Regions from separate parts of the Pseudomonas sp. AC136 genome, predicted to be linked through region 2. Evidence: predicted binding sites of a transcription regulator. Region 2 holds the regulator's gene; each other region holds the start of a gene.

Region 1 (2,143 bases), 1.6 Mb from region 2:
CCGGGTCCGGGAAGCGTGCTTCGATACGGCGGGCTTTCGGGCTCGACACGTAAGGAATACGGATGGAGGCGGAACGGTTGCGAGCCGAGTAGGCCAGCATTACCGGAGCTTCGAAACCTGGGACCAGACGCTTGTACGAGTTGGTCGACGGGTTGGTGAAGCCGTTCAGAGCCTTACCGTGCTTGATGATGCCGCCGATGAAGTACAGAGCGGTGTCGGACAGGCCGGCATAGCCTTCGCCGGAGAAGGTGTTCTTGCCATCTTTGGAGATGGACATGTGTACGTGCATACCCGAGCCGTTGTCGCCGTACAGAGGCTTAGGCATGAAGGTCGCGGTTTTGCCGTAGGCATCGGCCACGTTGTGTACGCAGTACTTCAGGGTTTGAACTTCGTCAGCCTTGGCAACCAGGGTGTTGAACTTCACGCCGATTTCGTTCTGGCCGGCAGTCGCCACTTCGTGGTGGTGAACTTCGATGACCAGGCCCATTTCTTCCATGGCATTACACATGGCAGTACGGATTTCGTGGTCGTGGTCGACTGGAGGAACCGGGAAGTAGCCGCCTTTGACGCCTGGGCGGTGGCCTTTGTTGCCGGTTTCGAAATCGCTGTCGGTGTTCCAGGACGCTTGTTCAGAGATGATTTTGAACATCGAGCCGGAAATGTCGGACTTGAATTTAACTTCGTCGAATACGAAGAACTCAGGCTCCGGGCCTACGAATACGGTGTCGCCAATGCCGGTCGACTTGAGGTATTCCTCAGCGCGAGCAGCGATGGAGCGCGGGTCACGGTCGTAGCCTTGCATGGTCGACGGTTCGATGATGTTGCAGACCAGAATCAGGGTCGGCTCTTCGGTGAACGGGTCGAGAACGGCAGTGCTGTCTACTGGCAGCAGGATCATGTCGGAGGCTTCGATGCCTTTCCAGCCATGGATCGAGGAACCGTCGAACATTTTGCCGACTTCGAAGAATTCGTCGTCAAGGGCGTCACGGGCCGGCATGGTCACGTGGTGCTGCTTGCCTTTGGTATCGGTGAAGCGCAGGTCAACCCACTTCACGTCGTGATCTTTGATTAGTTGAAGCGCCTTCGACATGGTGTCCTCCAGATGGTGGGGCGTTGTGATTTTTTAGCCCCAAATAAAACGGTGAAGCCGGGCGGCATAGTCCGCCAGGGCAACCTGCCTCACAAGGGAGCAAATTGCATGCCAGTGCCCCGAAGTGGGTTTGTTGCTCGAAAGTCAGGCGCTGCGGGGGCTGCGCGTGAAAAGAACGAGGCGCAACGCACCAAAATGATTCTCTCAGTAAATGCAGTGATGCATTTTGGTGCGCGCCGGATCTTTCTACGCATTGCCTGGTTAAACCTTGAGCAATTTCCGCTATAATCCGCGCCCCTTAATTTAGGCCAGGCTCGCGCGCGCTGTTTTCATGAAACTTATCGTCAAAGTCTTCCCCGAGATCACCATAAAAAGCCGGCCGGTGCGTACGCGCTTCATCCGCCAGCTCACGAAGAATATTCGTGCGGTGATGCGTGACCTGGATCCGAATCTGGTGGTGGACGGCGTGTGGGACAACATTGACGTCGAGACCAGTCTCACCGAGCCCAGAGTTCTGGCCGAGCTGAAACAGCGCCTCGGGCGCATCTCCGGCATCGGTCAGTTCCTGGAAGTGAACGAATACCCGCTGGGCGATTTCGACGACATGGTCGAAAAATGCAAAGCCCACTTCGGCGATCAGCTAGCCGGCAAAGTATTCGCCGTGCGCTGCAAGCGCGCCGGCAAGCACAGCTTCAGTTCGATGGACGTCGAGCGTTATGTCGGCAGCCAATTGCGTCGTCAGTGCGGCGCTGCCGGTATCTCGCTGAAAGATCCCGAGCTGTTGGTGCGTATGGAAATCCGCAATCAGCTTCTCTATATCATCCACAGCCAGCACGAAGGCCTGGGCGGCTACCCGCTTGGCGCCATCGAGCAGACGCTGGTGCTGATGTCCGGCGGCTTCGACTCCACCGTGGCCGCGTATCAAATGATTCGTCGCGGCATGATCAGCCACTTCTGTTTCTTCAACCTTGGCGGCCGTGCCCACGAGCTGGGCGTGATGGAAGTGGCCCACTATCTGTGGAGCCAATACGCCAGTTCGCACCGCGTGTTGTT
Region 2 (2,143 bases):
GGTCACATCCAGCTGATGTCCACTGATGTTGACTTGCATACCGCTTTCTCCTTATTGCCGTGTGTAAGAGACAAGCTAACGGGCTTGTCGCCGGAACACTTTGGCCTTGGATCAGTGTAGCCGTCTTGCCAGAGCGAGGTTCGCAGGCGAACCGGGTCAGGCGTTTACATCAGTCGCTTACGTTCACTGGAAGGCGCTATCCCGAGGGATTCGCGGTATTTGGCGACTGTGCGACGGGCTACCTGAATGCCCTGTGCCTCCAGTAAACCAGCGATCTTGCTGTCACTCAACGGCTTTTTCGCATTTTCCGCCGCAACCAGTTTTTTGATGATTGCGCGTATCGCCGTTGACGAGCATTCGCCGCCTTCGGAGGTGCTGACGTGGCTGGAGAAGAAGTACTTCAGCTCGTAAATGCCACGCGGGGTGTGCATGAATTTTTGCGTCGTCACGCGCGAGATCGTTGATTCGTGCATGCCCACTGCTTCGGCGATGTCATGCAGAACCAGCGGTTTCATGGCTTCGTCGCCGTAGTCGAGGAAGCCGCGCTGGTGCTCGACGATCTGGCTGGCCACTTTCATCAGTGTTTCGTTGCGGCTTTGCAGACTTTTGATAAACCAACGCGCCTCTTGCAGCTGATTGCGCATAAAGGTGTTGTCGGCGCTGGAGTCGGCGCGGCGAACGAAGCCGGCGTATTGCGGATTGACCCGCAGCTTGGGCATGGCTTCCTGATTCAGCTCCACCAGCCAGCGATCGTTGTGCTTGCGCACGATCACGTCGGGCACCACGTACTCCGGCTCGCTCGGTTCAATTTGCGAACCCGGGCGCGGGTTAAGGCTTTGAATCAGTTCGATGACCTGACGCAGCTCGTCTTCCTTGAGCTTCATGCGGCGCATCAATTGGCTGTAATCGCGGTTGCCGAGCAGGTCGAGGTAATCGCCGGCCAAGCGCTGCGCTTCGGGCAGCCATGGGGTTTTTGTTGGCAACTGACGCAGTTGCAGCAACAGGCATTCGCGCAGGTCGCGGGCGCCAATGCCGGAGGGTTCGAATTGCTGGATGCGGTGCAGCACGGCTTCGACTTCGTCCAGTTCGATATCCAGTTCCGGATCGAACGCCTCCAGCACTTCTTCGAGGGTTTCTTCCAGGTAGCCCTGGTCGTTGATGCAGTCGATCAGGGTGACGGCAATCAGGCGGTCCTTGTCGGACATCGGCGCCAGGTTGAGCTGCCAGAGCATATGGCTTTGCAAGCTTTCGCCAGCCGAGGTGCGGGTGGTGAAATCCCACTCGTCATCGTCGTTGGAGGGCAGGCTGCTGGCGCTGGTTTGGTAGATGTCTTCCCACGCCGTGTCGACGGGAAGCTCATTGGGAATGCGTTCGCCCCATTCGCCGTCTTCCAGGTTGTCGACGGTAGGTGCCGAGGTTTCCTGGTAGCTGGTGTCTTGGTAGGACTCTTCGTTGTTCGGCGCGGGCGGCGCGCTTTCGGCGCCATCGGCCAGCGGATCGCTGTTATCGAAGTCCTCGCCTTCTTCCTGGCGTTCGAGCATGGGATTGGACTCCAGCGCCTCCTGAATCTCTTGTTGAAGATCCAGCGTGGACAGTTGGAGTAAGCGGATGGCTTGTTGCAGCTGCGGTGTCATCGTCAGCTGCTGGCCCATTTTTAGGACGAGCGATGGTTTCATGGAGGGGGCTTAAGACCTTATTCGCCGGCGCATACGCGCTTCCACAACGAGGGCGCCGAAGCGCCACCAGGAAGCAAATTATATGCCTAAGTCTGAGGCGTTTGCCTAGTCCTCAATCGAAGTCTGTAGTGCGCATCTGATTGCGGCTACAGAATGCTCTTAGAGGCGGAATTCGTGACCCAGGTAAACCTCTTTCACCAACTGGTTGGCGAGGATGGTTTCAGCGTCGCCTTCGGCAATCAATTGGCCGTCGTTGACGATGTACGCGGTCTCGCAGATATCCAGGGTTTCACGCACGTTGTGGTCAGTAATCAGCACGCCAATGCCTTTGGCTTTGAGGTGATGAATGATCTGCTTGATATCGCCGACCGAGATGGGGTCTACGCCTGCGAAGGGTTCATCGAGCAGGATGAATTTCGGCGCAGTGGCCAGGGCACGGGCGATTTCCACACGGCGGCGTTCACCGC
Region 3 (2,143 bases), 2.5 Mb from region 2:
TTGCAGGCCGGACGGCAGTTGGCTGTCCTGGGTGCTTTGGGCGCCGGGTTGACGGCGGATCTGGTAGAGCAAGTCCTGGAATTCCGCGCGGTCGCGCTTGAAGCCCGTGGTGGACACGTTCGCCAGGTTGTTGGAAATGGTCGTCAGGTTCATGTCCTGGGCGGACAAACCGGTTTTACTGACCCACAGAGCCGGAAGCATGTTGATTCTCCTCGGACGCCGGTTTCACGGCGCCGTGTACTGATGGTTAGCTAAGTTGCAAAACACGCGCCAGGGACGTGGCGTCGTCTTCGGCCGTTCGCATCATCTTCACTTGCAGTTCGAACTGGCGGGACAGCGAGAGGATCGAGGTCATCTCTTCCACCGCGTTGACGTTGCTGGTCTCGACAAAACCGGACGTCAGCTTCACGGTGTTGTCGGCCAGCGGCGGCGTGGTGCCTTTGAAATGGATCATGCCGTCCACGCCCTTTTCCATTTGCTTGAGGTCGGGGTTGACCAGCTTGATGCGGTCCACCTCGGCCAGCACATTCGGCGCTTCGCCAAGGGCGCGAATGGAGATGGTGCCGTCTTCGCCGATCTCTACTTTCTGTTCCGGTGGCACGGCAATCGGTCCGCCGTTGCCCAATACCGGCAAGCCGCTGCCGGTGCGCAGTTGGCCAAGGGCGTCGATTTTCAGGCTGGCGGTGCGCACGTAGGCTTCGCTGCCATCGGGCGCTTGCACGGCCACCCACCCCTGGCCGCTGACGGCCACATCCATCGGGTTGCCGGTGTCTTGCAAAGTGCCGGGGGTGAAGTCGGTGCCGGGGCGTTCGCTCATGGCGTACACGCGCGACGGAAAGCTGTCGCCGAACACCTGCATGGAGCGGGCTTGTTCGAAGTCGCGGCGGAAACCGTTGGTGGAGATGTTCGCCAGGTTGTTGGCATGGGCGCGCTGGGCCAGGGTGTTCTGGCTTGCCCCTGTCATGGCGACGTACAGCATTTTATCCATGGTGATTTCTCCGAGATTGGGCCAGCCAAACGTTGACGGCCTGCGGCTCTATGCAAGCTACAAAGCAGGCATCGTGCCAATCTCTAAAAAATTCTTTACACCGTTGATAAAAAAGGAATTTCTAAAATAACAAAGGGCTTCCAGAGAAGCCCTTTGCAGGTGTGCGGCGACGGTTTGCCGCCAGCGGCAACCGTGTTAACGCAGGTTGATGATGGTTTGCGTCACGGCGTTTTCGGTCTCGATGGTCTTGGCGTTGGCCTGGTAGTTACGCTGCGCCACGATCAGGTCGACCAGTTCGGTGGAAATGTCGACGTTGGACGACTCCAACGCACCGGCAGTCAACGAACCCAACGTGCCGGCACGCGGCGTACCGACCACCGGCTCGCCCGAATCCGCCGACTGAACCCACTGGGTTTTGCCGACTGGGGTCAGGCCTTGCACGTTGGCGAAGTTGGCCAGAATCACTTGGCCTTGAATCTTCGACTGGCCGTTGGTGTAACGGGCGAACACCTGGCCGGTGTCGTCAATTTCCAGCCCCGACAGCTGGCCGGTGGTGTAACCGTCCTGGGTGACCTTGTTCACCGCAAAGGTGCTGGACACTTGCGAAGAACCACGGATATCCAGGGTCACGGTTGGCGAAGCTGCCGCACCGTTGGCCGACCACACCGGCGGCGTGCCGCCGTCAGACTGGGCCGGTACCCAGCCGTTAATGCTGAGTTTGTTGTCGGCGAAAGTCAGGCCTGCCGTGGTGGGCGTCACGGTTGCCAGTTGGCCCGCGCCGTCGAAGGTCAGCGTGGCGCTCAGCGGCGCGGTGCTGGCAGGCGTCGCCGGCGTGGTGGTGGCCGGGGTCTGCGGATTGCGACCGTCGATCAGTACGTTCATGGTCCAGTTGTTGGCCACCGGTGGCGCCGCGCCTGGGTCAGCGTTGTTGATGAAGTACTGGGTCATGACGTGGGCGTTGCCCTGGGCGTCGTAAATGTTCACCGAAGTGGACGAGGTGTAGCTGGTGGGGTCCGAGGGGTCGAACGGCGTGGTGGTCGGCGCCTTGCTCGAGGAGTTCAGGTTGAAGCTCTGAGTGATGGCGGTGGTCGCACGCGGCGCCTGGTTGGCGGTTTGAATGCTCAGGTTGCCGACGATGCCGTTCTGCAGCTGGCC
Region 4 (2,143 bases), 1.2 Mb from region 2:
TCGATCACCTCGAAACCGGCTTCGCTCAGGGCAGCACGCAACCGCCCGACTTTCTTGGATGTGTCGTTGATCAGCAGAATTCGCAACATGGCTGGCGGCTCCGCTTACTGAGCGCTAAGGGCATGCAGGGCAAAGCTGCGGGCGTAGGCGGCGGGGTCGCTGCCGTCCCACACGCCGCCGTCGAGCAACTGACTGCTGCGCATGGGCGAGGCCGGTACGGTGATTTCCAGACTGCCGGCCGCTCGGCTGTAGAGTTCAAGCTGCTGCACCTGTTGCGCCACGGCTAAGTAGTCCGGGTCTTCGCGCAGCAGGCCCCAGCGGCGGAACTGGGTCATAAACCACATGCCGTCCGACAGGTACGGGAAGTTCGCCGCACCGTTGGCGTGGAAGCGCAGGGCGTGGTCGTCGTGCCAGCTGGCGCCCAGGCCGTCGCTGTAACGGCCGAGCAGGCGCGGTTCGATGCTCGTGACCGGCGCGTCGAGAAACTCGCTGGCGCTGAGCAATTGCGCGGTGCTGCGGCGGTTTTCCGGGCTTTCTTCGATAAAGCGGCTGGCCTCCAGCACGGCCATTACCAACGCGCGCGCGGTGTTGGGGTATTGCTCGACAAACGCGCGGGTGCTGGCCAGCACTTTTTCCGGGTGGTCCGGCCAGATCGCCTGGCTGGTGGTCACGGTAAAACCTTGTTCCTGGGCAATGGCGTGCGCGCCCCAGGGTTCGCCCACGCAGAACCCATCGATACGCCCGGCTTGCAAGTGCGCGAGCATTTGCGGCGGCGGTACCACCACGCTGTTTACATCTTGCAGCGGATGAATGCCCTGGCTCGCCAGCCAGTAGTACAACCACATGGCGTGGGTGCCGGTGGGGAAGGTTTGCGCGAAGGTCAGTTTTGAGCCGCTTTGGTGCGCGCGCGCATTCAGTGCACTGGCAGTGGTCACGCCGGCTTCTTTCAGCGGTTGCGAGAGGTTGATGCTCTGGCCGTTCTGGTTCAGGCCCATGAGCACCGCCATGTCGGTAGCCGGCGCACCGCTGATGCCCAATTGCAGGGCGTAGACCATGCCGTACAGGCTGTGCGCCGCGTCGAGTTCGCCGCACAGCAGCTTGTCGCTGAGGCCGGCCCACGAGCTTTGGCGCTTGAGGTTGAGCGTTAATCCATAGGGCTGCGCGAAGCCTTGCGTGGCGGCGACGACCACCGAGGCGCAATCGCTGAGCGGCATAAAGCCCAGGTTCAGCACGTTCTTTTCCGGCGCATCGCTGCCGGCCACCCAGGCGAGGGCGTGAAGGGCATCGAGGGGATTGCTTGAATTGCTCATGGCGCTGTTCCCGTATTGCAAAAAAAAGCGCCGTAGCGTCCGGCCTGGAGGGCCAGTTGCGCACGACGCCGTTGTCATGACTGGGGTTGGCCTGATGGTGGCCTTTGAGAATGGGAGAGCAAAGGGTGTGCCGGATATCGTGGATAGCCTTGAGATTCTGGATCCCGGATCGCCGGACCGCCGCCTGCGCGGGGATGACGGTGAACACTGTGGGAGCGGCTTTAGCCGCGATTGGCCGGGCCTGCAAATCAACAGCATCGCGGCTAAAGCCGCTCCCACAGGTGATATGTGCCGCTAGTACACATCCCGCAAATACCGCCGATCCTTGCTCATCCCACTCACATACAACGTAGCCGCCCCAGCGGTCATTTTGCCGTGCACCTGCACAATCTTTTTCAGCGCGGCGTCCACGTCCTTGGCCATGCGGCTGGCGTCCCCGCACACGCACACGTAGGCGCCTTGTTGCAGCCATTGCCAGATGGCGGCGCCTTCTTCGAGCATGCGTTGCTGCACGTAGATCTTCTCGGCCTGGTCGCGCGAGAACGCGGTGTCCAGGCGCGTGAGCAAGCCGCTGCGTTGCCAGGTGCGCAGTTCGTCGTGGTAGTAGAAGTCGCCCACGGCGCGCTGTTCGCCGAAGAACAGCCAGTTTTTTCCGTTGCCGCCTTGGGCCTGACGTTCCTGCAAAAAGGCGCGGAACGGGGCGATGCCGGTGCCGGGGCCGATCATGATCAGCGGCGTGGCCGGGTCTTGCGGCGGGCGGAAGTGGGTGGAGCGTTGCAGGAAGATGCGCACGCCGGTGTTGGCGGCGCGGTCGGCGAGAAAGGTCGAGCACA

Evidence for each region. Region 2 encodes sigma-54, which starts transcription at its own class of promoters, with help from an activator protein. Its sites were predicted from a motif close to ANTGGCATNNANNTTGCTNT; they were not measured.
Region 1: glnA (glutamate--ammonia ligase) is a predicted target of sigma-54. The motif match lies at 1,187-1,206, and genes of this name have one in related genera.
Region 3: ACZZZU_RS21205 (flagellar basal body rod protein FlgF) is a predicted target of sigma-54. The motif match lies at 1,050-1,069, and genes of this name have one in related genera.
Region 4: ACZZZU_RS04280 (CmpA/NrtA family ABC transporter substrate-binding protein) is a predicted target of sigma-54. The motif match lies at 1,426-1,445, and genes of this name have one in related genera.

What each region holds. Positions count from the first base shown of each region.
Region 1 is NZ_OZ409865.1:3,812,411-3,814,553, forward strand. Features, by position in the region: gene glnA (glutamate--ammonia ligase) at 1-1,090, opposite strand, end outside; gene thiI (tRNA uracil 4-sulfurtransferase ThiI) at 1,422-2,143, shown strand, end outside.
Region 2 is NZ_OZ409865.1:2,188,147-2,190,289, reverse strand. Features, by position in the region: gene hpf (ribosome hibernation-promoting factor, HPF/YfiA family) at 1-39, opposite strand, end outside; gene ACZZZU_RS09920 (RNA polymerase factor sigma-54) at 165-1,676, opposite strand; gene lptB (LPS export ABC transporter ATP-binding protein) at 1,836-2,143, opposite strand, start outside.
Region 3 is NZ_OZ409865.1:4,735,141-4,737,283, reverse strand. Features, by position in the region: gene flgG (flagellar basal-body rod protein FlgG) at 1-201, opposite strand, end outside; gene ACZZZU_RS21205 (flagellar basal body rod protein FlgF) at 248-988, opposite strand; gene flgE (flagellar hook protein FlgE) at 1,184-2,143, opposite strand, start outside.
Region 4 is NZ_OZ409865.1:982,329-984,471, reverse strand. Features, by position in the region: gene ACZZZU_RS04285 (ANTAR domain-containing protein) at 1-89, opposite strand, end outside; gene ACZZZU_RS04280 (CmpA/NrtA family ABC transporter substrate-binding protein) at 105-1,310, opposite strand; gene ACZZZU_RS04275 (molybdopterin-dependent oxidoreductase) at 1,605-2,143, opposite strand, start outside.